2 regions of the Geomicrobium sp. JCM 19055 genome follow, and region 1 is predicted to be linked to the other one. Evidence: a T-box and tRNA genes for the amino acid it is inferred to sense, from the RefSeq annotation. Region 1 holds a T-box; the other holds one or more tRNA genes.
The links. The T-box of region 1 lies ahead of JCM19055_RS09380 (valine--tRNA ligase). A T-box ahead of a tRNA ligase gene usually reads a tRNA of that ligase, here a tRNA-Val.

Region 1 (15,874 bases):
CGGTGATGACCGCCATGTCCGTTTCGACACCGTGTTGCGTTCCTCGGTTAATACCAATCGTTTCTGTCCATCGATCTGGCTGACGATCAATGACAAGTGCTGGAATCGTATCAAATGAACTCAAACTTTCCATGCCTTCATAAAGGCTTGTTAAACTATCGTTCTCTTCGCGTAATCCATCTACTTCAGAACGTAACATCGCATAGTCATTCAATTGACCTTTTAGTCGTTCGTTTTCTTCATGAACGTTTAAGATATTAACAAAATCATCATAAATATCCCGAACAAAATAAGCCGGACGTTGAAACACAGATTGTACAACACCAACAGAATCACGCATGATTTGTTCAGGAATGGTCGCCTGCTCACGTTCTCTCATCGTAAGACCAACTAAAATAACGAGAATAATGATGCCGACCATAAGTAAAATTAATCGTTTGTTAGAAAAAAAATGGGGCATGCAAGACACCTTCTACTCTCGCAACTAGAGCAAACCCATGCTCCGTTCACTATAGTAACTGTTTCAATCAATCCTGAATAGACGTAGACATCCGTCGATGTGACGAATGTCTCAGTCTTAGAAATGCATTACCAATTGCGTTACTCGTTTTATTTACGGTTAGAACGAGCTGTGATTCCTGCTCTTGATCTGAACAAGTGCAAATTCTCAAGTGCTCGACCTGTTCCAAGTGCTACGCAATCCAACGGTTCTTCTGCCACTAGGACTGGCATGTTCGTCTCTTCACCAAGACGCTTATCTAGGCCTTCTAAAAGCGCCCCGCCTCCTGTGAGTACAATTCCACGGTCCATAATGTCTGCCGCAAGTTCAGGTGGCGTACGTTCTAGTGTTGATTTAACCGTCTCAATAATGGTTGTAATTGTATCTTCTAATGCTTGTGCTACTTCATCTGCATCGATTGAGATCGTTTTTGGAAGTCCAGTAACAAGGTCACGACCGCGAATATCCATTGATTCCATCTCTTCTTGCTTCTCAGCAGAACCGATTTCCATCTTAAGTGCTTCAGACGTACGCTCTCCAATCATCAGGTTGTATGACTTCTTAATGTATTGGATGATCGACTCATCCATCTCATCACCTGCAACACGGATTGATTGGCTCGTAACAATACCGCCTAAAGAAATAATGGCAACTTCAGTCGTACCTCCACCGATGTCTACAACCATACTACCTGTTGGTTCCCAAACAGGTAAGTCCGCACCAATTGCTGCTGCAAACGGCTCTTCAATTGTATAAGCTTCACGAGCACCTGCTTGTTTTGTCGCATCCTCAACGGCACGCTTTTCAACCGCTGTAATTCCAGATGGCACACATACCATGACATTTGGTTTACGAGTGAAGATTGAACGATTCTTTTGTGCTTGTCGAATGAAGTATTTCATCATCGTTGCTGTTGTATCAAAATCAGCAATTACACCGTCTTTCATCGGGCGAATTGCGACAATATTCCCAGGCGTACGACCGATCATATTCTTTGCGTCGTTTCCTACCGCTTCAATTTGTTGATTGTCCGATCTTGTTGCCACAACCGAAGGTTCTCGGACGACAACCCCTTTTCCTTTTACGTATACGAGTGTATTTGCAGTTCCTAAGTCAATGCCTAAATCCTTTGAAAAACCACCAAACATCTATGTATCTCCCTTCATTACCTTCACTATACTTAATCGTTTTTTATTTTCAGTTCGTTACATTTTCACTAAAAAAAAGCACTTCAACGCGAAGCAAAGCAATTAAACTATCTAAATTTCCCTTACTTATTATACGCAACTTTACTCTAAAAACATAGTTGAAAAAAATTGCTTTCGCAAATTTCCTCAATTCGTCACAAACATTGTCATTATGCAAGGTCATTTACAGGACTTTTGCAACTTTGTTTGCGAATACTTTATCTATCGTAACAAATAACCCGCCCTTTTCGATAGCAAAAAGGGCGGGTTATATTAGATAACTTCCAATTCACGTAAACTTACGTATTTATGATCACCAATGACGATGTGATCAAGCAATTCAATTCCTAATAATTGGCCACATTCAAACAGTCGCCTTGTGACAGCTTTATCTTCTTCACTCGGCTCAGGGTCGCCTGAAGGATGATTGTGTAGGGCAATGACCGATGCAGCAGAGCGACGAATCGCCTCTTTAAACACTTCTCTAGGGTGAACGATGGAACTGTTGAGAGAGCCAATGAACAACGTCTGTTTGTGAATGACTTGATTTTTCGTATTTAAGTAGATTGCCACGAAATGCTCTTGCTTTAAGAACCGCAAATCTTCCATCACAAGATCTACAGCGTCATTTGGACTACTAATAATCACACGACTTTTGTCACTTGTCGTATGAATTCGTTTACCAAGTTCCAATACTGCACGGATTTCAATCGCTTTTACCCGACCGATCCCTTTGATCGCTTGTAACTCTTCCAAAGTCGCTTCCTTCAATGGTAACAATCCACCAAATGCCGTTAAAATTCGTTGACTAAGTTCTATTACTGACTCTTGTCGACTACCTGTTCTAAGGAGGATTGCTAACAACTCTACATTCGAAAGCTTATCAGCACCTTCTAGTAGTAAGCGCTCACGAGGGCGCTCGTCATTCGGCATGTTCATGATTGGAAGATGCAACACAACACCTCTTTTTTTACTCGTCTTGTGCCCACGTTGGTACAACGCCAAACGTTTGTAGTTCCTTGTATACACGTGAAAGCGGGAGTCCTACTACGTTATAATAATCGCCTTCAATTCGATCAATGAACAACGCGGCATATCCATTGATTCCATAGGCCCCAGCTTTATCGTAAGGTTCTTTCGTATTCGTGTAATGGTTTACTTCTACTTCTGTTAATAGTTTGAAATGCACAATCGTCTCCACACTAAATTGCACATGTGTTAAGAAGCTTCCAATGTATACACCTGTCACAACACGGTGTGTACTGCCTGACAATGTGCGTAACATTTGTTTTGCTTCTTCTTTCGTTTTTGGTTTCCCGAGCATTTTGCCACCGTCAACAATCGTATCAGCAGTCAGAATCACTTCGTTTTCTTTTAACGCATCTCGCTGGGCAACCGCTTTTTCTTTCGCTAACCGAACCGCTTTTTCGTTTGAAGAAGATGTATCATCAAAACATTCTTTTACACTACGCGTACGGATCTCAAATTCGTAGCCCATTTCTTCAAGCAATTGAATTCTTCTTGGTGACTTCGAGGCAAGAATTAACTTCATCTTGTACTCCTTTTTCTTTCTATTATCTCAGCTTAAAGACTTGAAAGCCATCCATCGAAATTCACGACCGTTTGCATCCAAGCATCTTCTTGCTCCGCATTCTCAAGTGCGCCTGATAACGATTCGTAAAGCGCGGTGCCTTCTTCACTGGATTGGAGTACGGATTGTGATTGTTCTGTCATTGAAGAATTAATCTCTGAACTTGTTAATGCTTGTTCAATAATTTGCTTTACTTCTTCTGCCGCTTGTTGTTGTTCTTCTTCCGCATTTGTGCTTTGAAGATCGAGCGACTTTACAAAAACATCAAGTCCGTCAGCTTCAAACGCTGGTAAATATTCATCTGCCGCTTGTCCAGAAGCCGCGACCGCTACATATAAAAACACATGTTCACTTGATGCTGGGGCATGTAGCACACTTGAATAGCCTTCACTTTCAAGTTGTTGTTGTGAACTTTGTCCCGCTTCAGCTGTTGAAAACGCACCAGCTTGTACGACATCAACCGATAGTTGAACGTCTTGATCACTGACTGATTGCTCCGTTGCTTGTACAGGAGCTGACTCTTCTTCGTTACTTAACATCCATTGCTCTGCAGAATCTGTTGGCGAAGAAGTTGTCACAACTTGCAACAGCGGCAACCCAAACAGAGAACCGATGGCGAGCGCTAATACGATCAACCCTGTCATCTTAATATGTTGAAAAGGAATCGTCATTTTGTTCCTTTTCTTCGGGAAATTGAACTTCCTTTTTTTTATGAAACGGTAATCCTGGTGCCTTTTTCATCGACACCGTGTCGTAATGATTCCCTTCGAGTTGTTCCCATTCTTTTCTCTTCTCTTGAACGTTAATCGTCTCGTTGTGCAAGGCACTTTGATCTTCTACTACATCTGCTTCTTTGTTTAGATCGTCCGTTTTATTTGCTTCTTTACTGTCTGTTTCTAATGTTCCTTCATTGTCTGCTTCTGTTGCTTCTTCATAGCCTTCTTGATGTTCCTGCACGTCTTTTTGTTGTTCTTTTTCTACTTCATTTGTTTCTTCTTGACTGTGTTCTTGCTCTTTTGAAGTTCGTTGATCGTCATTATTTTGTGGAAATTTGAATGTCATGCGATTGTTTTCTCGTTCCAAGTGACATTCCCCCATGTCGGTAATAGAATAGGCTTACCGTATCATAGGTGAAAATCAAACGTTGATGATTCCTGTCAGTCACTTTGATTGTTTTGTCGACATGATTAGCGTTAATAACCTAAAAACAACCCTTGAATTGAAACTGTAAATAAAGTTGCTAGTGCAATCCAAGGTGCAAAAGGAAAGGGTGTTTTCCGCTTTTTAATGACGAGCAACCCGTATACCGAACCGAACAACGTTGCCAGCATGAACATGAATAGAAAATGGGTACTACCGAGCGCAATTGCAAGCACCGTAAACAACTTCACATCCCCACCACCGATTCCTCCATTAGAAAGAACCATGATTACCCACAAACCAACAAATACGAAGAAGGCTAATATGAATGGATCTCCGAAAAACGGAAATGGGTCCAAGAAGCTTCGATGTAAAAGAAAATAACAGAAGAATAGGAATAAAATCTGATTAGGTATCATCATTTTGTAAAGATCTGTTACGGTAACAAGAATACAAAGTGAGAAGAGAAGTAAGAGAAACATAAAGTGAGGAAGTGATTGTTGGAGAACAAACGCAAGGACAAACAAAATCGCGGTCGTGCATTCAATGAGGGGATAGCGGATTGAAATGATCGCTTTGCATTGTGTACATTTCCCACGTTGCCATACATAGGAACCTAGCGGAATTAACTCATTCCACCGAAGTGTGTGTAAACAATGGCGACAATGTGATCTTGGGGTGATGATCGATTCGTCGTTTGGAACCCTTGTTGCAACAACTGTAAAGAATGAACCAAATACTAATCCAACTACGAATAAAACGAAGACAACGACCAAAGCTTCTAACCTTTCTTTCTGTAAACAACCTAAGCATACACCACTTATAAATAAAAATTCGCCGTCGAAGAAAAAAAATCCCTTCTCATTCGACGGCGAATTTCAGAAAAAAAGCTCGAACTTCAGAAATTAAAAACAACGAACCGACAACAACGATCACATCTTGATCATCTGCTTCTCGTAACATTTCTTGAACAGCTTTATGGTTATTCATTTCCGCACAGGCATCAAACGACACTTGTTCAATGATCACTTTGGGATCCATTGCCCTCACATGATCAAAAGACGTAAACGTCACCGATGCAGGCTGTAACGCAATTAGTGGCTCCAGCATTTGTTGAATGTCTTTCTCTATGGTCATAGCTACGATCAAATGGAGCTTACGACCTTGAACGATCGTTTGTAAATACGACGACAAGCGTTCAATCCCTTCTGGATTGTGCGCACCGTCTAGCAATACTCTAGGATTTGAACGGACTAATTCTAAGCGACCTGGCCAAAACGCAAGTTCTAATCCTTTACGAACCTCATCTTCATTTACGAGATACTTGAATGATGAGAGCTCTTCTACAATTCGAATTGCAAGAAGTGCATTATCGACTTGATGAGCCCCGCGCATACGAATGGTAAGATCCGAATACGTCGACTGCTTCGTGATGACGCTAAATGTTGATCCTTCTTCATCTAGCTTTACAATGTGTACATTCAACTCATCGTGAACAATAGTGATCGGTGCCTTTTTTTTCTTGAGCAATTCTTCGAATAACACGAAGTGCTTCATCGTTGGCAACGGTCGTTACGATTGGAACGTTTTGTTTAATAATGCCAGCCTTCTCAAACGCAATATCCTCAATCGTATTGCCTAAAATGTGCATATGATCTTGTCCGACATTTGTGATGGCTGAGACGAGCGGATGAATGACGTTCGTTGAATCAAGTCGCCCCCCAAGTCCAACTTCAAAGATCACAAGATCAAGCTCCTTACCATTCGCAAAATGAACCATCGCAATGAGCGTCAAAATCTCAAATTCCGTTGCCGGACCGTAAGGATGATTCACTCGCTCAAGTGCTTCTCTTACTGAAGTCGCAGCAACTTTAAACTCTTCTTCAGAAATTGGGGTTCCGTTTATGCTAATCCGCTCTTCAAATTGGACAACGTAAGGGGACGTAAATGTCCCCACGTTGTATCCAGCTTGTTGCATGATTTGGCGCACATACGTAACAGTCGAACCTTTCCCGTTCGTTCCTCCAATATGAATGCTATTGATGGCACGTTCGGGATGCCCGAGATGTTCAAGCACTGCTTCAATTCGTTCAAGACCTGGTTTTATTCCGTAATTGCGATGACTCAAGAGCCATGCCATGGCCTCTGAAAAATTGTTCATGAACACGTTGACTCCTTTAATTACTTGAGTTTCGCGATTTCTTCTAGTCGCTCGTCTACTTTTTCACGTTTCATTTGATAGTCAGTGAGCTTCTCTTTTTCTGCTTCAACAATCGAATCAGGAGCGTTGCTTACGAATTTCTCATTCGATAACTTGCCTTCTAAGCGTTTAACTTCTCCGTCTAACTTCTTCTTTTCGCCTTTTAATCGATCAAGTTCTGCTTCTACATCAATCAAGCCTGCAAGAGGAATGTAGATCTCAACCCCTGTTAACACGTGTGATACAGCTTGGTCTGGTTCACTTAAATGTTCATCGATTACAAGCGTTTCCGGACTACAGAAATGCTCAAGATAATGTTTCCCACGAAGAAGTTGCTCACTCGCTTCTGTTGTCGTAGGCTTCATGTGAAGTGGAATTGGCTTTCTCGGTGCAACATCCATTTCTTGACGAGTGTTACGGATGGTACGGATGACAGCTTGGTACATTTCCATATCTGAAAACGCCTGCTCATCTTGCCACTTCTCTTCCACTTGTGGCCACGCTGCGATCGTAATTGACTCGCCTTCATGCGGTAAGTGTTGCCAAATCTCTTCTGTAATGAACGGCATAAATGGGTGTAAGAGGCGCAACGTTTGGTCTAGAACGTGTGCAAGAACAGACTTTGTCGTGTTTTGCTCTTGTTCATCTTCACCGTAAAGAGGTAATTTCGCCATCTCAATATACCAATCGCACACATCATCCCAAATAAAGTTGTAAAGAAGTTTACCAGCTTCACCAAATTCATAGCGATCCATTAATCTCGTAACTGACGAAATTGTTTTTTGGAGTTTCGCTAAAATCCAACGATCATGAGCCGCTGTAACAGTGCTCAAATCAATATCTTCTTTTTTGAACCCTTCCATATTCATAAGGGCAAAACGAGATGCATTCCAAATCTTATTTCCGAAGTTCCAGTTTGCTGTAACTTTGTCCCATTGGAATTTCAAGTCGTTACCAGGCGTTGTTCCCGTTGCAAGTGTGAAGCGAAGCGCATCAGCACCGTACTTCTCAACAACATCCATCGGATCGACACCATTGCCTAGTGATTTACTCATCTTACGACCTTCTGAATCACGCACAAGTCCGTGAATTAACACGTCTTTAAATGGACGCTCACCTGTAAATTCAATGCCTTGGAAAATCATTCGAGATACCCAGAAGAAGATGATGTCATACCCTGTAACAAGAACGTTTGTCGGGTAAAAACGCTTAAAGTCATCTGCTTCTGCATTAGGCCAACCCATTGTTGAAAATGGCCACAATGCTGAACTGAACACGTGTCTAATACGTCTTCATCTTGTGTCCAGTTTTCAAGGTCTTTCGGCGCTTCCTTCCCTACGTACAATTCTCCTGTTTCATTGTGATACCAAGCAGGAATTTGGTGCCCCCACCACAATTGACGAGAGATACACCAGTCACGAATGTTATCGAGCCACTGCAAATACGTACGCTCAAAACGTTCAGGAACGAATGTTACTTTATCTTCTTTTGATTGAAGCGCAATGGCTTCTTTCGCAAGTGGTTTCATATCAACAAACCATTGCGTCGATAAATACGGCTCCACAACTGCACCACTACGCTCAGAATGTCCAACTGAGTGAACGTGCGTTCAATGTCAAAAAGCACCCCAGATTCTTGTAAATCAGCAACGATTTTCTTACGACACTCAAAGCGATCAAGTCCTTGATATTCGCCAGCGTTTTCGTTCATCTTTCCTGCCTCATCCATGACGAGTACTCGTGGAAGTTCATGACGGTTACCGATTTCAAAGTCATTCGGATCATGCGCTGGTGTAATCTTAACAGCACCTGAACCAAATTCACGATCAACATACTCATCAGCCACAATTGGAATCTCACGTCCAACAATCGGGAGAATGACCGTCTTTCCGATAAGATGTTGATAACGCTCATCTTTCGGGTGAACCGCAACCGCTGTATCACCGAGCATCGTCTCAGGACGTGTAGTGGCTACTTCAATATGCCCGTCTTCGTCTTTTAACGGGTAACGCATATGATAAAACGCGCCTTCGACTTCTTTGTATTCTACTTCAATGTCAGACAAAGCCGTTTGTGCAGCTGGGTCCCAGTTAATAATGTATTTCCCGCGATAGATCAAGCCTTTTTCGTAAAGACGAACAAATACTTCTTTGACCGCGTCAGACAAGCCATCATCAAGTGTGAAGCGCTCTTTCGTGTAATCAAGAGACAGACCGAGCGTCGCCCACTGTTCACGAATAAACTCCGCATACTCATCTTTCCATTGCCAAGACACATCTAGGAACTTCTCACGCCCTAATTCTCGTCTAGAACGCCCTTCTTCTTTTAATTTCGCTTCGACTTTTGCTTGCGTTGCGATCCCTGCATGGTCCATGCCTGGCAACCATAACATGTCGCGACCTTCCATTCGCTTTTGTCTAGCGATAATGTCTTGAAGCGTAACGTCCCAAGCATGTCCAAGGTGCAACCGCCCCGTTACGTTTGGCGGCGGAATCACGATTGAGTGAGGCTCACCCTTATGTTCTCCTTCTTTTGATGCTTCAAAGTAGCCGTTGTTAATCCAATACGGATACCATTTCGATTCGGTTTGTTTCGGATCATATTTCGTGTCTAAATTGTTCGCCATTGTATTTCCTCCTTATTAAATTCAATAAAAAAACACTTCTCCTTAGGCAAAGGACGAAGTGTTCGCGGTACCACCTTTGTTTATGAACGATAAATCACTCATACACTCATTAAGAACTATAACGTAAGTTAACGTCTTCTCCTACTCTTGTTCAGAGAAGAATGCTCATGGGCGACTTCTGCACGTCTCCTAGTCAAAGAACCTTTCAGCCAAGGGTTCTCTCTCTGGATGAGGATTCCTGCATACTACTCCCAATCTTTGCATGTAATAGAATATCTTCTGTTATTGTACCGACTGCTCTAACATCCGTCAATACTGACCGTAAGAACGAAAAGGGGTGTTTATTTTGCCACGTTATTACGATCCTCCGCCCCACTATCCATATGGGAAAAAGAAGCGTCCCCATTGGGTATACAAATGGCGAGCGGCCGCTTTACAAATCTTATTACCGATCATCTGCTTTCAACTGTTACGTTTGTTGTTTTTTCCTACATTCTTCGATGTATTCATTCTCATTATCTTGATCTGTATGTTCTGGTATTTCCAAAAGTAACATCGTTCATACACGACAAAAAAGCAGCCACGAGGCTTAGGTTGAACTTTGCCTCATGGCTGCTTCTTGGTCTTCTTTAAAACGTACCATCTCAGATAAATAGCGAAGTGTATTTAACTTCACTTCCAACATCGCTGTCCACTGGTGTTCTGCATAGCGATTTGGATTCGTTCGATACAACTCAACAAACTCAATGACCGGGGTTGGCGTTAACATTAACGCTTTCAACAAAGACGTATCTGCCTCTCGCCAAACAGGACCATACGCTTCATACGTTCCGAAAATAGCTTGCTGGTCTAACGCATGAAATGGTTGGTTCCTTGCAATGTCTTGGTAAAAGTAAGCCAAGTCATAAGCCATATGATTCGGACCGCTTTCTTCCCAATTTGTCCACCACGCATTTCCATCTGCTGCAATAATACCATGGTCGAGTGAAGGCTGACCGTGACAGAATACGAAGCGATAACTGCCTTGGTCTTTCACGTGACGTACCCATTGCTGAAATCCAGTTCTACCCGCTTGAAACATTCGCTCTAAAAAAGGACCTGCATGGAGAAAAGTCATCGTAAACGGGGAGAGAAAGCGTACTTGTTCCATTTGATCTGCCATCTGTTCCATCGTTAAGCGCTGTTGATTCCAAAGCAGATCGACTTCTTGTGCGTATTCAGTCATCGCTTCTTCTTCAATAGCTTGCTCATTTTCGGAGAGCTTGTGATTTGCCGCTAAAATCGCGAGCAATCGCAACTCTTTAGACGGGGGAGATGTTAGCACTTGCTCCTCAACCCACGGTTCAAGATAATAGTCGGCACCTTCATGTTCAAAAATCGGAAAATCCCCTCTCGTGCCCGTCATGAGGGGGATAATTCCTTGAATACCAGCACGTTCTCCGTACCGTAAATGATGCAAAAACGTATCACGTTCTGAAACGGTGCGTTGCCAACGTTTCATTGCCATCGGTCCTTCAGGATGGTCGACTTTAATTACACGTTCACTCACCCAAGACCAATCACTCTTATCATTGGCAATCGCACGAACCGCTTCAGACCAATTCGGCTCAATCATGTTTCACTTGCACCGGGATGTATATGATTTCTCCTGCTTCTACATGATTTAAATCCATGTTATTCCAACGGAGAAGTTGTTGTACTGACAACCCGTAGCGTTCAGCAATCGTGTCAAGCGACTCATTTTCTTGAATGATGCACATTTTCATTTTCGTGAACGTTTCCCGATCACCTTTGTCTAACATCTCTGTCAAATACAGTGCGTTTTCTCGCTTCTTTTCTTTTACTGGCTTTTCAGCTTTGGGAGCTTCGTGCTCTTCTTCAACTTCATCTCTGTCTTCATCGTCTGTCAGATGAACATTTTCATCTTCCAATGCTTCTTCATACGCTTCACTTAACGCATAAGTTGCATCATCCGTTTCTTCCTCTCGTTGATGCAAGCGCACTGGAAACGACGTGTCTGAGTCTACTTCTTGCTCGACTTGATGAACATACGTATCTTCATGTTCCTCTTCAGAAACGATATGATCATCTTCAAGCTCTTCATCAACGTCGGCCGCTGTTTCTAATTCAGAGTCATCATCATACGACTCCTCTTCATAAGCTCGATACGTTTCTTCGGCCTCAGTCTCTTCTTCAAATTCATACTCTTCTTCCTCTACCTCTTCATCCGCTTCACGTGTTGCTTCAGTTTCGGTATCCGGAATTTTAACTTCGTGACTAAAGGTTGGAAATGGTTCAGGTGGATCGGCAATCGTTTTCTCCGCTTGATGCGTTTCTTGCAAATCTTTCATGCCACTAATCGTCACGTCTGCCGCCAGTTGGATACAACTAGGCTCAGGCAAATCATAATCAAAGCTATCCACTTGAACATAAATCTCATCCACACTTTGAATACGATTAAGTGGAATTGACACTTCAATCGGGAAGAAATGTTTTAACTCCCGTTCGCCATTTTCTGTCGTTCGGACGCTATCAATTCGATGAGGCTTTCCGCCACCATCATAATCTTGAAACACTTCTTCTTGCTCAAACGGAACATATTGCCCAAATAAATGCAAACCACCTTTAATGCTCACCTGATGCTCATCTTCCTCGATGAGAAGCTCTGGCTCCAGTTCCAGACCCAAAATCGTCTGAATCCTCTCTCCTTGATCAAGCCAGACTGATTCCTCTAGATTAAATGTTAGCGCAGAAGGCTGTTCTTGGGTCACAGACCGTTCCCCCTTTATCATAGAGTTGTTTGAAAAACCTACAACCATAGAAGACTATCCACGATGCTTACGTGCAGATTTTTTTGCGTACGCTATCAACGTATGAATCCAAACAGCAAAGTATTCGAGTTACTCTACAATAATGTCTATGCAAAAGACTCTCACTTCATACGATCCCATTCAAGAATAACGAACGAAAGGTCGAATTAAATCAGGAGTCCGTTTCTTTTTTAATAATCTATACTAGTGCCATGATTCCACTGCAGGCGGACGCTTGCACCCTTGGCACAAGTGCAACATCAGTGACTGTTACACAGTCACTGTGTTTTCTATGCCGCGGAGGAGCGTTCGAGCCTCCTCAGGCTTCGCCTTGCGGGGTCTCGACTCGCCCCTTCTTCCGCAGGCGTCACCGCCTTCCGTTCCAATCTGGGATATTCGTTATAAGGGGGCGATGCCGCATACAAAATCACACGGCAACCTTATAAAACGGAAGCGAAATTCATTCTTTTCAGTAATCTCACATCCGTTTTTTTTATTTACTTTTGTTTTCTTAGAAGCAAAACAGAAGTTTTTCAATGGCTTCTTTCATACGAACCAACCATTTTCTAAACTCACTTGCTATAAATCAAATGTGATTTTCATCAATAGATCTACTCTTATTCAACCACACCGTTTACACCCCTCATTCATCAAAAAAACCCGCCATCTGAGTAGACTCATGGCGGGTTACGTTTATTATCCTTTAATACGCGCAAAGACGCGTTTTGCGGCTTCGATCGTTTCTTCAATCATCTCATCTGTGTGTTTCGTACTTAGGAACATCCCTTCAAATTGTGAAGGTGCAATTGAAATTCCTTCTTGCATCATTTCTCTAAAGTATGCGGCGAACAGATCAAGGTCTGCTGTTTTAGCAGATGGGAAATCTCTTACGTGTTCGTTTGTAAAGAACAAGCCGACCATCGAGCCTGCACGGTTGAATGTATGTGGGATGTCATACATTTTGGCTGCTTCTGAGATTCCTTCTTCAAGACGCTTTCCTTGGCGTTCAAACGTCTCATAATCAGCTTCTGTTACTTGTGATAGTGTTTCATACCCTGCAGTCATTGCAAGCGGATTGCCTGATAATGTTCCTGCTTGGTAAATCGGACCGCTCGGTGCGATTTGCTCCATCACATCTTTACGTCCACCAAAGGCACCTACTGGTAAGCCACCACCGATGACTTTTCCGAGCGTTGTAAGGTCAGGTGTCACACCGAACTTTCCTTGTGCACAGTTGTAACCGGTACGAAAACCTGACATAACTTCATCAAAGATCAACAGACTACTATACTCAGTTGTTATGTCACGAACACCTTGTAAAAAGCCGTCTTCTGGAAGAACAACACCCATATTCCCAGCAACTGGCTCCAAAATAACGGCTGCAATATCATCACCGTATTTTTCAAAAACAAGCTTTAAGCTATCTAGATCATTATAAGGAACCGTTAATGTGTTTGATGCCGTTCCTTCTGGAACACCAGGACTATCTGGTAAACCGAGTGTAGCCACACCTGAACCAGCTTTAATTAACAATGAATCGCCGTGACCGTGGTAATTGCCTTCCATTTTGACGATCTTACTACGTCCAGTAAAACCTCTAGCAAGACGCAATGCACTCATCGTTGCTTCTGTACCAGAGTTTACGAAACGTACCATTCAACAGACGGCACGCGGTCAATGACGAGGTTCGCTAGTTTGATTTCCATTTCGTGGGACGCACCAAAGCTTGTCCCAAGTTCAGTTGTTTCTTTTAAACGTTCTACGACTTGTTCATCTGCATGACCTAAAATGAGCGGTCCCCATGACAATACGTAATCAATGTACGTGTTATCATCTTGGTCTGTAATGTAAGCACCTGAGCCTTTCTTCATGTATAGACCGTGATCCATCCCTACAGAGCTATACGCACGAACAGGGCTACTTACACCTCCTGGCATGAGTGGCTTTGCTTGTTGAAATAATGATTGTGATTGGTCAAACGTACGCATTAGTGACGTCCCCTTTCTGCATCTTCATTGATCCAGTTTGCTACATCTTTGGCAAAGTACGTAATGATTAAATCTGCTCCTGCACGCTTCATGCTCGTTAACTTCTCTTGAACCGTTTCTTTTTCGTCAACCCATCCATTTGCGGAGGCTGCTTTAATCATCGAATATTCACCAGATACGTTGTAGGCAACCACTGGAAGTAAACTTTCGTTTTTAACGTCTCGCATAATATCTAGGTAAGAGAGCGCTGGTTTAACAATTAAAAAGTCTGCACCTTCTTGAATGTCTGAACGGGCTTCACGAAGCGCCTCCATTCGGTTTGCAGGATCCATTTGATACGTTTTACGATCACCAAATTGAGGTGTACTATGAGCTGCATCACGGAACGGACCGTAAAATGCTGACGCATATTTTACAGCGTAAGACATAATCGGCGTGTTGCTAAATCCAGCTTCATCTAAGCCGTGTCGAATTGAAGCAACAAAGCGTCCATCATGTTCGAAGGAGCAATCACATCTGCGCCTGCTCGCGCCTGAGAAACCGCCGTTTTAACGAGAAGAGAAAGGGATTGATCGTTCTCGATCGTTCCGTCTTGGATCACACCACAATGACCGTGATCTGTGTACTGACATAAACATGTGTCGGCAATAACGACGAGTTGCGGGTGATTGGCTTTCACTTGGCGAATCGCTTGCTGCACAATCCCTTCTTCTGCATAAGCTTGTGTACCAACGTCGTCTTTATGCTTTGGCACACCGAACAAAATGATCGACTCAATGCCAAGACTGACGATCTGGTCAATCTCATCATCTAATAAGTCTAATGAATAGTGAAACACACCTGGCATTGAAGGTACTTCTTTTTTATAATTCTGACCTTCCACGACAAAAAGTGGATAGATCAAGTCTTCTTTCGAAAGCTTTGTTTCTCGTACTAAGTTACGCATACTGTGACTGCCACGAAGTCTTCGGTGGCGGTTAAATGCTTGTTGAGACATTGCGCTTCACCTCGTTATAAGTATTGATCAATGGCTTCTGCTAAATGTTGAAATGTATATTCACTCGGAGCAATGAGTTGTTTAAACTCACAATGCCTGGCTTCTCGTTTTGTAATCGGTCCGATGACAAAAGCTTGGCGCTTACTGTTCGTTTTTTTCCCTTGCAAAGCTATGATAAGCCTTCACCGCACTCGGACTCGTAAACACCATGGGTAGATTGGGTTATTCAGCATACTAAGCTGATCTCGAGTTAAATTCGTACTTGGTATGGTTTCATAAAACGCGTGTACGTCTACACGTGCACCTAATCCAGTCAGCTTGGTTTCTAGAAGATCGCGAGATTGTTTGCTGTTTGGAATTAGAACCCGGTCGCCCTTCTTAACACGTGGCTCTAACTCCTCGTACAAGCTTTCTGCAGTGAACCTTTGCTCAGGGTTAATCAAAACGGGATAGTCATAGTGCTTTGCTACATCTGCCGTCTTCTTACCGACTGTTGCAACCTTCACTGAAGACGGGAAATGTGTAGCTTTGTAATGGTCATGAAAATACTTTACGGCATTCGCACTCGTAAAAATAATCCAGTCATAGCGTTCCAATTCTATGGATGTCACATCGACGTGAATCGCTCGTTGCTGAACGAGGGGAATGTGTACTGCGTCAATTCCCTTCTGATGCAGTACACGCATTAATGGATCAGGTTCTACGTCTCCTTGTGACCTTGTGACGATCACCGTCGACTTCAAGAATCTTCTTGCTCCGCTCTAACTTGAGCTAGAATTTCTTTCCCACCACGTTCAAAAAGGTTAGCCGCAGCGATTTTACCGATTTGATCTGGAT
Region 2 (15,874 bases), on a different contig from region 1:
TAAAGTTAATTACGATGATTTTGTCAGCAGACCGCGGTGAGATTACGATTGCAGGGGAAAGTACGAAACGAAATTCTGCAAAAATCAAACAACAACTTGGTTACGTTCCTCAAGACATTTGTTTAGAGGAAACGTTAACGGTCGAAGATAATTTAAAGTTTTTCAGTCAAGTTTATAATGTTCCTTCAACCATTCAAAAAGAGAGAATAAATCATGTTCTCAAAACGATTCAATTAGAAGATCGCAAAAAAAACGATCGTAAAACAATTGTCTGGCGGCATGCAACGCCGTTTAAACATTGGTTGCACGTTGCTCCACGATCCGATGCTATTAATTATGGATGAGCCAACTGTCGGCGTAGACCCTCATTCACGAAACGAAATTTATAACGTAGTCAAAACGTTAATCGAATCGAATAAAACCGTAATTTATAGTAGTCACTATATGGAAGAAATCGAGAAACTTTGTGACCTCGTTTGTTTTCTTAATCATGGAGAAGTAATCGATATGAATTCCCCACAAACGATTAAGCAAAACAACGCAAAAAAAGCCGTGGAAGTATCCATTAATACAAGTGACCTCAAACATTTCCAACATTTAGGGGAACCAAAAGAGACTAAAAACGGCTATGTATTTCCTAGCGACGATCCATTGCGACTCATTCATCAACTGACAACAATAATGAAAGAGCACAGCATTGACGTACACCATTTACAAATGGTGACTCCCTCTTTGGAAGACATCTACTTACAAAAAACAGGTCAATCATTATCCGAGGAGGGTCAGTCATGAATGCCCACTTTTCACTTGAGTTAAAGAAAATGCTTCGAGACAAAGGGCTGGTTTTTTTGGACCTTGTTGTTACCCATTTTCTTCATTGTCATTTTCGCATCCATTTTCGGAAATCAATCAAACACAACGTCACTCTCACTCCATGTCGTTGTAACTGATTCCACGACGTTAACAGATCCATTCATTGAACAGCTACAGCACATTGACACGATTGACCTTGAACAAATTGATTCAACCCACTCAACAACTGAACTTCTCGAAAGTGGTGACATTTCGACGTTACTTGAAATACATGGTGAGCAACTAACGCTTCATTATGATGGTACACAAGAAGACACTGCTGGCGCGCTTTATGGCGTCATTGACAATGTGTCCCAACAACTACATTTACAAGTAAGCCAGCAAAACGTAAGGAATGCTGTTGGTGAGGAGGTTTTCACTGAAGAATGGTTTACAGCGCCGTTTCAACTTGAAGCAGTAACGATCGACGACCAGTCTGTTGATGCAATTACACACATCGTACCAGGTTACGCGGTTATGTTTACGTTTTTCATCTGTATATCAATGGTATCTTCACTTTTAAAAGACCTTCGTCAAGGTATGATTTCAAGACTTGCGACGAGTCCAAAACACCCGTTACATTATTTACTCGGAAAATGGTTAGCATTTATCGTTGTCGTGTTATTGCAACTTGTTATTCTTCTGAGTTTTGGATGGTTCGTATACGATGTTCAGATTGGCAACCTTATGGCGATCTTCACACTCTCACTTGTTCTTTCAATGACAGCAACTGCCATTGGTTTACTCATTAGCATGGCTGTTCGTTCAGAGAACTCTGGGATCGCCATTACCCAAGTACTCGCTTTAGGAGGAGCGATCGTTTCTGGATTGTGGATGCCGATCGAGTTTATGCCAAATTTCGTCCAACAAGCGAGCGTTTTCTTCCCGCAATATTGGGCTCATCAAGCATATTTAGAAGTCATGTCATCAAGTGGAACACTTGTAAATATTCTTCCTTCATTAGTCATATTGCTAGTGTTTACAATCATTTGCCTAACAATTGCCCTTTTCCTTTATCCTCGTTTCCTTCGGGATGCGGCCTAACACGATAATACGATGGATATTCATCTCCTGCTCCGTTATACTGTTAGTAGAAGTTGCATGACAGGGAGGTTACGAAGATGGATGAGGAAGTAGAAATGATGGAACACGAACATTCCAAACACCCTATTGAACCGAATGCTGATAAAGAACGTATGTTAAAGCGATTACGCCGTGTTGAAGGACAAATCCGTGGATTACAAAACATGGTCCAAGACGATCGCTATTGTGTAGATATATTAATTCAAATTAGCGCAGTTCAAGCTGCACTAAAGAAAGTCGGGTACTCGCTTTTAGAACACCACGCCAAGACATGTGTTGTCCATGACATTAAAAACGGCAAAGAAGAAGAAACGTTAAATGAGCTCATGAAAGTCATTGATCAATACGCAAAGTCATAAAGAAAACCTCTGCATCATGCAGAGGTTTTTCTTTATGACTCAATTTCTGAAACTTGCGTAACGATTATTGTCTCATAAATTGGCGTTCATCTTCGTTTAAACCACAAGCTCCACATTGAATTCGATTATGTGGTCCTTTATAAGGAAGGTGAAACGGATCAAGATCGCTTTGCTCATACGACTGAACAACATCCCCGTTCTGAGGATCTAATTTCACCGCCTGCGGTGACTGTTCAATAATGTGAAAACGCGTTTTATTCGTTTTACACGCTGGACATACGTAATGACTCATGAATCATTCCTCCTGTTTTCGTTAGATTGTCCAAAACGACGATTCTCTATCCTATTTGAATTAAAAAACTCCTCTTAATCACTGACAACGTTATAGAAATGACGTACTCACAATAAAAAAAGCGACTACTGTGGCTACGCTTTTTGCAAACGTTGCCACAGTAGTCGCTTTTTCAGTACATAATTTATCCGAGAATCTGAGGACCAACAGGTCTCTTTTTCATCACTCTGGTGCTACAACGACACCACAACCGATTCGATCACCCGAGTCTCCTGTTGAGCGTGTTTCCTCATCTGCACCTGGTGCGTCGCTCTCACTTGATTGGTAGCGATCTGGAATATTCGCGAAATTGTCTCGACCTTCATGAATAATCAATGATACATCGTTTTCTAGTAATTGTTCTGGTGTAAATTGATCAAGCATAAATGTCGCTTGAGCGGTTCCATCTTCATTTACGTAAAGTGATGGCAAATCGCCTGTATGATGTCCATGATCATGGTCAGATAAAGAGAAATGACCACCTGCACTCATAAAAGGACCTTCCTCTGCATCAACTTCGCACACTCCATTTTCATGAATGTGGTACCCATGGAACCCTTCAGGTTTTAAGCCTTCTACTTTCGTATGAACGACCGTTTTCCCTTGGCTATCTTGGTAAAAGTTCGCTTCACCAATTTGATCATAATTCGTATTCACAACCTCTGCAACGGCAGTTGGTCTAAGCGGAGCGTGGTCTTGCTGTGTCGCGCTTACTTCATAAGCTTCTTCATTTTCAGGTGCACTTTCGTCATTTGCACAACCTACAATTAACATCGCAAGTAAAACGACTAAGAGCTTCTTCATAAAAACGCCTCCCGTTCGTATACTCGTATCCTTGACACAAACAGGTGGCGTCTATACATGCAAAACTAGTTATTGTTCAAAAGAATAGACTCGTTCTCCATGAATCCACGTGCTAACGAGCGTCGTTGTATAAAGAAATGGATGCCCCGTCCAAATAACAACATCTGCATCCATTCCCGAATTGAACTCACCGACTTGACCTTCTAACCCTAAATGCTTTGCAGCGTTAGACGTGATCGCACGAAACGCGGCGCTTTGTTTTAGACCCGCTTTTACTGCCTCACTTGCGCTTTGAACTAAATAATTAATAGCGATAACAGGATGGTCTGTGGTGATCGCATAGTTCATGTTGCGAAGTTCAAACTCCATCACAGTTTGCCAACCTTTGTTTTTCGTTTCTACTTTCGATTTAGGTGACATTGTCGGACCGACAGAGATGGAAACACCTTGTTCTTTCAAGAAATCTGGAATGTAATGACCTTCTGTTCCGTGTTCAAGCGTTAACTTAAACCCAAACTCTTTTTGTAAACGCAGCGCTGTGATAATGTCATCTGCTCGATGAGCATGTATTCGAAACGGTATTTCTTTACGAAGAACTTTAGCGAGTTGTTCATAGCCTAAATGAACGTCTGCGTTGCCTTGTTTTCGTTTTTCTATGTAATCGATCGCTCCATAAAGCTGCTCACGAAAAACTGCTGCAACTCCCATACGTGTAATAGGACGTTTTCCCTTTCCTCCATACACACCTTTAGGATTTTCTCCTAAAGCTGCTTTCATTCCAGACGGAGACTGAATGACCATTTCATCTAAGATCTCCCCTGCCGTCTTCATCGTAAACATTTCTCCACCTATGACATTTGCACTTCCTGGTAACACTTGAACTGTCGTGACGCCAGATGCTAATGCATGCAGAAAACCTTCTTCACGCGGATTGCACCCGTCAAGCGCTCGGATTTCCGGGGTGGCAGGATGACTCGTCTCATTAAAGTCAGCACCTTCCTTACCAATTCCTTGTTCGCTAACCCCTAAGTGCGTATGAACATCAATCAAACCTGGTGTTATGTAGCCGCCTCGTACATCGATCTTTGTGGCGTCTTCAGGAATCGTATCTTCGCCTACAATATCAACAATTTTGCCTTGATCAATGAGTAAAGCCGATTCAGTAACTTCAGTTCCATCCCCTTTTAAAATCGTTCCATTATAAAAAGCTTTCATATCATCGCCTCCTCTATTATCTAACAATAACAAAAAATTCCCTCAATGAGGGAATTTCTGACGATTAATTTGCGATATTTAATTGCAATTCCTCTTCTAGCATTTCCGCAATGTAACGAAACTCTTGGTCAGTGTCTTTTCCTGTTAATACTGTATAATAGTTCAATGCTTCCATTATTTTTAGTAGTTGGTCTGCCCGTGTTTCTTTATTCATAACCAGTCCCCTTTCCCCTTTTCAGCATCATCCTATCACATCCATCGATCAAGCTTCTACATATTTGACAAAAAAATGTCTGTATATTTATCTTTTTTTGCAACATTCGACAAAACAAAGTGCTCAACTGAGGACAAGAAGAAAGTCACACATCAAAAAACCGTATTCTGCTACTAGTAGCAGAATACGGTTACGTTATTATACTCATACGAGTCATAGATTCACTTATGGTGTCCCGTACTGGGCTCGAACCAGTGACCTCCACCCTGTCAAGGTGGCGCTCTCCCAACTGAGCTAACGGAACATTATTAACGACAACTATATTGTATGATAGATTCTAAGCACTGTCAACATCTTCCTCCCGAAAAAACAGGTCATGATTACTGGTTTGTTTTCATAGGTATAAGGGTACTTTTCAATAAGGCCAAAACGCCAGGAGGTACGCTATGCTTTGGACAATCATTCTCGTGATTATCGTATTATGGCTATTAGGCTTTATCGCTGATGTTGCAGGCAACCTTATTCATATTTTACTCGTCATTGCACTCGTTATTTTTATATTCCAATTATTAACAGGACGAAGATAAAGAGAGACCGTCAAATTTGACGGTCTTTCTTTATGAGAACCTTCCACCTTTTTTTCTTTTTCAGTTGGTTCATTTTGGCAGAGATTCTTGCCTTTTGATCTGCGGTTTCTTCATGATTAATTGCAATGTCCACAATTTGATCGTTCGTGATTTGAACGTCAAGAACTACACCATCACTAGCTCCTTGAGGTAACTCATTTTCTTTTACATGATATTCTTGTTCATTCTTCCCGACTAATAAGACTGCAATCCCGTCTTCAATTCGATCTAGAACAGCACGCTCTGTAATCACTCATCCCTCCTAATCATCAAAGCAAGCCAACCCTTGTTGCTCAATCGATGCAAGGTGCTCCTGCCCAATTCCTTCGATACGTAAAAAATCATCATATGAAGTGAAAGGTCGCAAGTTTAGGATTTGTTCTGCTCTTGCAGGACCAATTTGGCTAATTTCTTGTAATTCTTCAACAGTCGCACGATTTACTGCTACCATGCCAGCGTAACACGTACCGGCATCTTTTTCTTCACTTGCTTGAACTGAATAATCACGACCGTTTGTTTTTACAACGATATTGCCTGAAACGTCTGTTCCATACACATTTGCACCAATTGCCTCTAGACGAGCTAACACATCATCATCTGGATGGTCAAAAGCATTTCCTTCACCTGCAGAATAGATCGCTAAACTCGGTTCCACTGCATGAAGGAACGCTTCACTATTAGATGAATTTGAACCGTGATGTGATACTTTTAGTACATCACTTTGTAGAGAAATATCACGCTCTAACAGTTCATTTTCTGCACCTTCTTCAATGTCACCCGTAAATAAAAAAACTTTGATCACCGTAAGCGACTTTTATGACGAGGGAATTGTTGTTTTTGTGTTCTGTAAGTGTTTCAGGATGCAGAACCGTAAACGAAGCATTCCCGTAAATTTCTGAGTCCCCGTGTCTCGGTTCTTCATAGGTAACATCTGCGTTAAGGATTGCATCAACGACACGCTCAAACGTTGCAGTCGTATGCTCATCCCCGTTCATCCATACTTCTTTTACATTAAATCCTTCAATAATTTTATCCATTTGACCAATATGATCTGCGTGAACGTGTGAACCGATTAATAGATCAATTTCTTTTACGTTTTGTTCTTCTAAATAATCAACAACATCTGTTTGATCGTGTCTACCTGTATCAATGAGTGCTGTAAAATCCTCCGAATGCAAAAGCGTCGCATCGCCTTGACCAACATCAATATAGTGAATGTATAAATCCGGCAATTCATATTGCCCTCGGTTTGGATAACGTCCATCACCATCATCATAAGCAGAATTCAAATTCAAGTACTGCAAACGACCTAATTCATCATCAGGAATGACATCTGGAGAAGCTTCTTGGCAACCTGTAATTGTCATTAAGAAAAACAGAATAAAAAGGAATACACTACGTTTCATCATCTCACCCTTCTCGTTTTTGTTAGTGTTTTCTTGCGAGAAGGGATTTATCCTAATAAATGACAAACGTTAACAGGGAACATTTCCCGCTACTTCAGGCGATTCTTTTGTTTGATTAGTTCTTGGAACTTCTGATCTAATGACGCTTTCTCGTCTTCATCAATGGTTGTCGCAAGTCACTTAATGTCTCTGTCATTTGCAAGTCTAATTGCATGTGGTCCAGCGCTTCTGGTTCATGTGCAGTTTCTACGTGTTTCACATCTTTTACCCTTGCTTCATCTTTACTTAAATCGAGCGTATGACTCGCAACTTCATCAATAAATTGGCGATCATGAGTGACAAAAATGATTGTACCTGGGAAAGCGATTAATAATTCTATAAGCGCTTCTTTAGCAACGTAATCAAGGTAGTTCGTCGGCTCATCTAGAAACAAAACGTTGTGCTCGCCGAGTAACGTCATAATGAGTGACAACTTCACCCGCTCACCACCACTTAGGTAAGCGGCTCGTTGATGCACCTCATCACCACGGAATTGTAGACGAGCCAAAACCGTACGTACAAACGACTCTTCATAAGGACTATGATCTAGCGCATTTTCTAAAATCGTACGAGCCCCATCAACCTGTTCTTGATGTTGATCAAAATAACCGATATTCGCCGCTTTACTAACCGAAAAGCGTGTTCGGTCTTTATACATGTTACGCAGTAACGTCGTCTTTCCAATTCCATTTTCACCAATAATTGCTAGTTTATCTCCACGTTGAACGTGACCTGATAGCTTTTTAGCTACATTCTGATTTGGAATTATCAATTGCTGATCTTGAAATTGCACCACGTATTTTGCATTTAGCGGCGTAAACTGCGCAGCATTAAAGACGAGCGCTGCTTCAGTTTTAGGTTTTTCTTTCACTTCTAGTTGTTGTATTCTTGAATCGATTGCTTTTCCTGCCCGATTTAGCTTCGCTTTCGTTTCACCAGCGCTACGCTTATGCAGGCGTGCCTCTGAATTCCCCATCCGTGAAGGAGCTTTTTTTACAGAGGCCGACTTTTTCTTCACTCCTTCAATCGATTGTTGCAAACGCTTCTTTTCTTTCACATATTGATCATATTGAAAAGCTTGCTCGTCAACCCTCTCACGTTTTTGCTTTTTGTACGCATCATAATTGCCGCTAAATGCCGTCAACTTCCCATCGTCTAATTCCCAAATCGTCGTGCAAACATTATTTAAAAACGCGATATCATGCGACGTAACGATAACGGTACGAGATTGATTAACGATTTGTGCTTCTAATTGTTCAATGCCAGTAACATCAAGATGGCTTGTCGGTTCATCCATAATGAGAAGTTCTGCCTCCGTTGCAAACGCATGTGCAATCTTCAAACGAGTCTTCTCCCCACCGCTGTTCGGCGTCTGTGGTACATTCCACAAATGTCTTTCTTTGTGCTCAGCTTCCAAAAGAGGCAGATCATCTTCTTGAGGTACAAAAGCGGACGTACCTTTAAGAATCACTTCACCTTCGTTAACGGATTTCATGTTGGCTAGCACTTGTAACAAAGTCGTCTTTCCAACACCATTCTTGCCGACCAACCCGATTCGTTCACCTTCATATACGTGCAACTGTTCAATTGAGAATAATGATTTCCCTTTGACTGAGTAACTTAAATGATTTGCTCTTAATAACAAAAAAAATCCCTCCAGCGTTGCCTAGAGAGAGTTTAATTAATCCATTATAAACGTACACGAATAAAACAAACGCAAAAAGACGTTTGAATACATTTCCTTCACTTTATTGGAAAGAGTACATTTGGGCAGACTAATCCTATCTCTAGACATAATTCATACATATTTGTATTACTATTGTCTGTTTGTAATAGAATTAGTTCCACATTCGACGTTGTACCTTTCCTTTCATTAAGTTAGCTAAAGCATGCCATACTCCTAATTTATTGTCAACGGTTCTTCAAAATCATCACAAGCCTCGTTAAGTGCATCGCAACGATTAACGCGTATGCAACGAGCATAACCACATCTAACACGAGTGGATTGTCAAAATCGACATAAAGAAGGACGAGCACCAACCTCCGAATACGATAAATACATTAAACAATCCAAACCGATTTAACACATCCATGAAACGTCTCCTCACCCAATTCTTTGAAAAATAACAACTGTTCCCACAACGAGAATAAAAAAAAGCTACGAGCAACACGAAATTCATGTTCAAGAAATGCTCCTCCTTCATTCACTGCTATATCTACTACTTTATCGAACAAGGCAATAAAAACGTAGTCATTTGTCTTGCGTAATTCTTACAGTTTTGCAACAAAGTAAAAACGCACACATCGTGTGTACGCTTACTTTTCGAGTTGCCTCGTTTGAAATGCTTGCTTTATTTGGTCTGCCTCTTCTTGTAATCGTTTAAGTTCGTTCCTGATGTCGTGAATTTCGTATTCCAAAGCGTATAACTCCCAAGTCAATACGACCACACTGATCCTCCTTGATTTCTGGCTCAGTGTACATTATACGCTTGTAATCAACTTGTAAAAAGATGTAATTAGTTTGAATTCGAAATGTTAAACTATCATACGTTTGTAACATTAGTAATCAAAAGTCTGTATAATAATGCTGGAATTCATAGTCTCTAGCTTGTTTTAGGAACAAGGACTTGCTTTGCAATTTCTTTCCCTATTTCTAAAGATGCAGTTGCAGCAGGGGATGGTGCATTGCAAACATGAAGTGAACACTTCCCGTTCACTAAATGAAAATCATCAACCATTTTTCCTTCAACAGTGAGTGCTTGTGCACGAACCCCACTTGGCGCTTTAACGAGATCTTCTTTTTGCACCTCTGGGATCAGACGTTGCAAGCTTTTTACGAACTCATCTTTGTTGTAAGAACGAACCATTTCACCGATGCCCGTTTTCATATATTTGCGCGCAATTCGCCAAAAGCCTCCGTATGTTAACACTTCAGACAAGTCTTTCGCATTAAAGTCCGTCTTGTTGTACCCTTCACGCTTAAACGACAAAACAGCATTTGGTCCTGCATCCACTTCTCCATCAATCATACGCGTAAAGTGAACCCCTAAAAACGGAAACTCTGGGTTAGGTACCGGATAAATGAGATTATTAACGAGGTAACGCTTCTCAGGCTTCAACTTATAGTACTCTCCACGAAATGGTACGATCTTCATATCTAAATGATACCCCGCCATCTTGGCAATACGATCACTTTGAAGTCCTGCACAATTAATGAGGTAACGAGAATGATACGTTTTGTTGTTCGTTCTAACCGTAACAGACTGATTACTTTCTACAATGGACGTCACCTCTTCACTTAGGTGAATGTCGCCACCGCTAACTCTAATTAATTCTGTTAACTTCTCAGATACGTGTTTGTAGCTGACGATTCCAGCCGTCGGAACGCGAATAGCTTTAATACCATTCACGTGAGGTTCGATCTCTTTTAACTGCTTTTCATCTAGGAGTTCAACATCAAGACCATTCGTTCTTCCTCGCTCATACAGATTCTCTAAATTTGTTAACTCAGATTCATCTGTTGCGACAATGACTTTGCCACATATATCCACATCTACGTCATGTTCTTGGCAAAATGCACGCATTGACTCGCTACCAGCTTTTGCGAACTTTGCTTTATAGCTGCCAGGTTTGTAATAAATTCCTGAATGGATGACACCACTGTTATGACCAGTTTGGTGTGAGGCTACTTCTTTTTCTTTTTCGATAACTTGAACCTTTAAGTTAGGGTTGTTATTTAGAAGGTTGTAAGCAACGCTTAAACCGACAATTCCTCCCCCAATTATTGTGTAATCATGCATGTTATCCCTCTCCTATAAACAAGATTCTGCGATGACTTCAACGAGGTGTTTCACTTGAATTTGATGACTCAACCCTTCACGCTCAACACCCATTTTCATTTGTAAATGACACCCTGGATTTGTCGTAATAATTAAATCTGGTTTTGCACTAACGACTGCTGGCATTTTGTAATCTAGAATGTCCATTGACGCTTCGTAGTTCACGATGTTGTAAATCCCTGCTGAACCACAGCAAAGGTCTTGTTTGTCCATAGGGACATAATTTAAGCCAGGGACTTTAGCGATTAACTCCAAAGGTGCATCGACATTTTTTTTGAACATGAGTCATGTGACAAGACGGTTGATAAACAGCTGTATGATGAACGTGGCGATTATAGGTTAAATCGCTTTTTGCCAACACCAAAGAAATGTCCGCATGTTTTTTTTAGAAAAGCGTTCTGCACGTTCTTTCCAAGCGGGTTCATCTTTTAGTAGATGATCATACTCAACGAGCATCGCACCACAACCGCCAATACTTGACACGATGTAATCAAACGATCCGTTTTCAAAAGCTTCAATGTTTTTTTTCGCTAATTGACGTGCTGTTTTGAGATCTCCACCGTGCGACTGAAGCGCTCCACAACACGATTGATCTTTGACAATCGTTACGTGAACGCCTGCTTTACGTAACAGTTGAATGGCTTGGTCATTAATCGTCGAAAACATCGTATCCATTAAGCAACCGAGAAAATACGCGACTTTAACGGTTCCATGTGGTGCGTCTTCTTCGTTAGCTTTCTTTTCTTTGGAACGCTCTGCCTTCGGTATGATTGATTCAAAAGCTGCCATTCCTTTAGGAAGTACCGCATTTAAAATACCGGTTTTTCGTGCAACAAATTGCAAAGGCAACCGTTGATAAGACAATAAGCCGAACTTTGCTATTGCAAGCATTGATGAATGTGGAAGTAGCTTTTCAAAAAGTGCGCTTTCAATGAACTGTTCACGTTTTGAACGTTTCGTTTCTATGCGCAAAACTTCTTTTGCTGACTCTAAAATCGATCCATATTGAACATTTGTCGGACATGCCGTTTCGCATGCACGGCAACCGAGACACATGTCAATTGGTTCTTTTAAATCATCGTAACTAATCTTACCTTCAGCTGCCATTTTCACGAGGTTTATTCGCCCTCTTGGACTATGCGTTTCTTTGTTCATCGTTTGATAGGTCGGGCAAGCAGGCAAACAGTATCCGCATTGAACACAATCAAACGTCTCTTGATAGGCAAGTCGTTTATCAACCATCACGTAACACCAACTTCTGGCCTTTTTCAGGGAAAATCTTTCCTGGGTTTAAAATGTTGTTCGGATCAAAGCTCTCCTTTACCGTCTTCATCATTGCTAGACCTTTTGCTCCGAGTTCCATTTCCATAAACGGTGCTTTCATCGTGCCAATTCCGTGCTCTCCAGATAATGTACCACCGAGTTCAATCGCAGCTTCAAAGATCTCTCCTACAGCTTTTTCTACACGTTTCATCTCTTCTTCATCGCGTACATCCGCAATAATATTCGGATGAAGGTTGCCATCCCCAGCATGACCAAACACTACAAGATCGATGTTATTCGCGTTTTTAATCTCTTTTAAAATACGAAACATCTCTGGAATCTTACTTCTTGGAACGGTGGCATCTTCTGAGATTTTTGTAGGTTTCACTTGCACGATCGCAGGAGAAACGAGTTTTCTTGCTTGCCAAAACTTACTCGCTTCCTCAGCGCTTTTCGCAATTTGTACGTCCCTTGCCCCATTCTTCAAACAACACCCTCGAACTTGCTCAGCTTCTTCTTCAATGGCTAGTGGGTGTCCGTCAATCTCAATTAAGAGTAGTGCCTCGACATCAATCGGCAGCCCTGTCGGTTGATAAGCTTCCACAGCTTTAATTGAAGCTTGATCCATAATCTCAAGCTTTGAAGGGGTGATTCCCTCACGTAAGATCGCACTAATGGCTTTTCCAGAATCGATGAGATCGTCAAATAAAACGAGCATCGTTTTATTTGCTTTTGGACGGGGGACGAGTTTCAGTGTTGCTTCTGTAATAACAGCAAGTGTACCTTCTGAACCGACAATTAGTTTCGTTAAATCATAACCGGTGACGTTTTTGACCGTCTGACCTCCGGTGCGAATAATATCACCATTTGCGGTGACAACTTCTAGACCAAGTACGTAGTCTTTTGTTACACCGTACTTCAAACCTCTCGGTCCTCCAGCATTTTCAGCGAGGTTGCCCCCGATGGTCGAGACATTCATGCTGCTCGGATCCGGGGGATACATCATTGAAAATGCTTTTGCAGCTTCATCGATATGACTCGTAATCACCCCTGGGGAAACGACTGCAATCATATCATCTGGATAAATTTCTAATCGGTCGTCCCATTGAGAGAAATCCAACACGACGCCACCATACACCGGAATTGGACCACCACTTAACGATGTCCCTTGGCCTCTTGGATACACAGGAACATGCAATTCATTCGCGAGCATAATAACCTCTGAAACTTCTTCTGTAGCTGTCGGTTGTATGACAACTTCAGGGATGTGATGTCCGAACGATGCGTCATAAGCATATGACGCACGATCAGACAGTGACGTTAAAATCCGACTTTCATTAATGAGCTGTTTCGCTCGTAACCTTTGAACGAGTTCTGTTGCGTTACGGTTCTCATTCATCCTATATTCATCCTTTTTTTAATCCAGACTCGTATCACCTAGTTTTTTACGAACATTCGTAATGTGTGTATTCATTGCTTCCCTAGCACCTGACGCATCCTTTTTTTGTATAGCTAAAAATACGTTTTCGTGTTCTTTATAAACGTCTCTACGCTTCTCGGTTTTGCCAACATTAAATCGAAGGGAATACTCAATCGCTTGATTTAACAGCTCACCGATGTTTTCAAGTGATGACACGAGAAAGGGATTCTTTGATGCACGTACAATTTCATAATGAAAATTTGTATCGGCTTCACTACCAATCACCGTTTCATCTTGAACCGTCTCTTTAAACTGTAATAATGCGGTTTCCAAACGAACGAGATCTCGTTCACTCGCACGAGTCGCTGCGAGCGCTGCCGCTTCTGTTTCAATAATGTGACGCATTTCTAGGAGGGAATGTACTTCCTCCATAGAAACGAGTCCCATTTTCAAATTCGAGAGCATATCGACGAGCTTCACATCTTTCACCCATCTGCCGCCACCTTGTTTCGATTCAATAACACCTGCTGCAGTTAATACGCTTAGTGCTTCACGAATCGGTGAACGACTGACTTGAAATAAGTCAGAAAGTTCTTGTTCAGAAGGTAGTTTCACCCCTCGACGGTACGGTTCTTCCTGAATCATTTCTTTTAGTTGTTCTAACACTTGTTGTGAAATGTGTTTACGCTCGATTAAAACTTTGCTCATTTGATCACACCTTTTAGGATGTCATGTTTACTGCTTCCTCACGTTTTGAACGCATCATATGCCAAGCCATCGTTAATCCAATTAGAATAAATCCGATGACATTCGTCATCATACCTGGAGCAATTAAAAGAATTGCACCAACGAAGAAAGTAATTTTTTCTATTAATTGCAAATCCGTTGATAGATAGCCACTTAAAGCGACAGCCATCGCGAACACTCCAATAACACATGTCACAACCGTGGTTGTAACTGTCAGAGCATTCACTGAGTGTGTACTTGTCTCTTGTAGGACCATCACTGGGTTGTACGCAATCATAAACGGAATGATAAACCCTGGTAAAGCTAACTTCACAGATGTCCAAGATGTCTTCATTGCATCTGCACCTGCAATACCCGCTGCTGTGTATGAAGCGAGCGCCACCGGCGGTGTAATATTCGAAAGTGCACCAAACCAGAATACGAAGAAATGCGCTGCAATTGGGTTGATGCCCATTTCAATAAGTGCTGGTGCAGCAGTTACAGCAACGACGATGTATAGAGCTGTAGAAGGAAGACCCATACTTAATACGATACACGTTACCATGACGAGTAATAACGCAATCCAAAGCATGCCATTCGCTGCATTTAAGACATTGTATGCAATCGCTGATCCAAGTCCTGACATTGTGACAACAGCGATAATGATTCCAATGGACGCACACGCAAGCCCTACTTGAACAGAACTTTTAGCCCCGCCAATAAACGCTTCTTTAACTTTTGAAAGGTTTACTCGTGTTTCCTTATCTTTCGTTAACCAACTTGCAACAATTACTGAAATAATTCCAGCAAAGCCTGCAAATAACGGTGTATACCCTGCAAGTAACGTCCCAATTACGATGAGAATCGGAAATAGCAAAACTCCTCGTTCTTTTAACACCGTCCACACTTGTGGAATGGAGTCTTTACTCATCCCTTTTAGCCCTTGCTTCTTCGCTTCTAAATCAATCGCAAACACAAGGGCAATAAAGTACAAGAATGTCGGGATAATTGCCGCAAATACAACGGTTGCATAAGGCACCCCAAGAAACCCTGCCATTATAAATGCGGCTGCACCCATGATCGGAGGCATCATCATACCACCAGTAGATGCCGTTGCTTCAACGGCTGCCGCGTAGTTACGCTTTAAACCAACTTGCTTCATTAAAGGAATTGTAAACGCACCTGTTGTTGCAACGTTTGCCACTGCACTACCATTTAATGAACCAGTTAATGCACTAGAAATAACAGCCACTTGAGCAGGTCCACCACGTCGTTGACCAGCAACTGCAATGGCTAAGTCATTAAATAACTTAGAAGCTCCACTAACACTTAAAAATGCTCCAAACAAAATAAAGATTACGATATACGTAGAGGCAATTGACAACGTTAACCCAAAGACCCCTTCTGTTGTCATGTACACTCTATAAAGCAAACGTTCAATGCTAAACCCTGCGTGACCGAACATCCCTGGAAAATAAGGACCAAAAACAGCATAAATCATCGCCGCGCCAGCTAGAATTGGAATGAACGTTCCGAGTGTTCTTCTTGACGCTTCAAGTAGTAGAAGTACTGTAATAATTGCAAAAACATAATCAATTGGAATCGCTTGTGAAACGCGATCAATATGGATCGTCGTATAGAAAATTAAAATATAACCTGTTCCTATTATACTAATAATTGCTAGCGCAAGGTCGATT

Region 2: it encodes a tRNA-Val, which carries the amino acid that the T-box ahead of JCM19055_RS09380 (valine--tRNA ligase) is inferred to sense. The anticodon was not compared.

The regions. Positions count from the first base shown of each region.
Region 1 covers NZ_BAXL01000009.1:62,866-78,739, reverse strand. Annotated here, with positions in the region: gene mreC (rod shape-determining protein MreC) at 1-460, opposite strand, end outside; gene JCM19055_RS09420 (rod shape-determining protein) at 610-1,647, opposite strand; gene radC (DNA repair protein RadC) at 1,960-2,625, opposite strand; gene JCM19055_RS09410 (nucleoside triphosphate pyrophosphatase) at 2,657-3,238, opposite strand; gene JCM19055_RS09405 (SPOR domain-containing protein) at 3,271-3,948, opposite strand; gene JCM19055_RS09400 (hypothetical protein) at 3,923-4,360, opposite strand; gene JCM19055_RS09395 (A24 family peptidase) at 4,471-5,193, opposite strand; gene JCM19055_RS09390 (glutamate ligase domain-containing protein) at 5,279-5,974, opposite strand; gene JCM19055_RS09385 (folylpolyglutamate synthase/dihydrofolate synthase family protein) at 5,904-6,578, opposite strand; partial or broken gene JCM19055_RS09380 (valine--tRNA ligase) at 6,599-9,242, opposite strand; T-box leader at 9,289-9,510, opposite strand; gene JCM19055_RS25370 (hypothetical protein) at 9,589-9,795, shown strand; gene JCM19055_RS09375 (hypothetical protein) at 9,832-10,857, opposite strand; gene spoVID (stage VI sporulation protein D) at 10,850-12,013, opposite strand; partial or broken gene hemL (glutamate-1-semialdehyde 2,1-aminomutase) at 12,749-14,040, opposite strand; partial or broken gene hemB (porphobilinogen synthase) at 14,040-15,037, opposite strand; gene JCM19055_RS27305 (hypothetical protein) at 15,052-15,204, opposite strand; gene JCM19055_RS23430 (uroporphyrinogen-III synthase) at 15,220-15,780, opposite strand; gene hemC (hydroxymethylbilane synthase) at 15,777-15,874, opposite strand, start outside.
Region 2 covers NZ_BAXL01000012.1:97,374-113,247, forward strand. Annotated here, with positions in the region: gene JCM19055_RS23835 (ATP-binding cassette domain-containing protein) at 1-344, shown strand, start outside; gene JCM19055_RS23840 (hypothetical protein) at 280-792, shown strand; partial or broken gene JCM19055_RS23845 (ABC transporter permease) at 850-1,896, shown strand; gene JCM19055_RS11935 (metal-sensing transcriptional repressor) at 1,974-2,294, shown strand; gene JCM19055_RS11940 (hypothetical protein) at 2,359-2,586, opposite strand; gene JCM19055_RS11945 (superoxide dismutase family protein) at 2,809-3,429, opposite strand; gene JCM19055_RS11950 (amidohydrolase) at 3,499-4,644, opposite strand; gene JCM19055_RS27355 (hypothetical protein) at 4,709-4,858, opposite strand; tRNA gene JCM19055_RS11955 (tRNA-Val) at 5,087-5,162, opposite strand; gene JCM19055_RS26435 (lmo0937 family membrane protein) at 5,305-5,445, shown strand; gene JCM19055_RS11960 (DUF3006 domain-containing protein) at 5,456-5,737, opposite strand; gene JCM19055_RS23850 (helix-hairpin-helix domain-containing protein) at 5,747-6,286, opposite strand; gene JCM19055_RS23855 (MBL fold metallo-hydrolase) at 6,258-6,890, opposite strand; gene abc-f (ribosomal protection-like ABC-F family protein) at 7,027-8,574, opposite strand; gene JCM19055_RS29480 (hypothetical protein) at 8,841-8,969, opposite strand; gene JCM19055_RS29485 (hypothetical protein) at 9,246-9,377, opposite strand; gene lhgO (L-2-hydroxyglutarate oxidase) at 9,533-10,729, opposite strand; gene JCM19055_RS31725 (heterodisulfide reductase-related iron-sulfur binding cluster) at 10,742-11,050, opposite strand; gene JCM19055_RS11980 ((Fe-S)-binding protein) at 11,108-12,010, opposite strand; gene JCM19055_RS11985 (FAD-binding oxidoreductase) at 12,003-13,430, opposite strand; gene JCM19055_RS11990 (FadR/GntR family transcriptional regulator) at 13,449-14,159, opposite strand; gene JCM19055_RS11995 (TRAP transporter permease) at 14,173-15,874, opposite strand, start outside; gene JCM19055_RS29490 (hypothetical protein) at 15,848-15,874, opposite strand, start outside.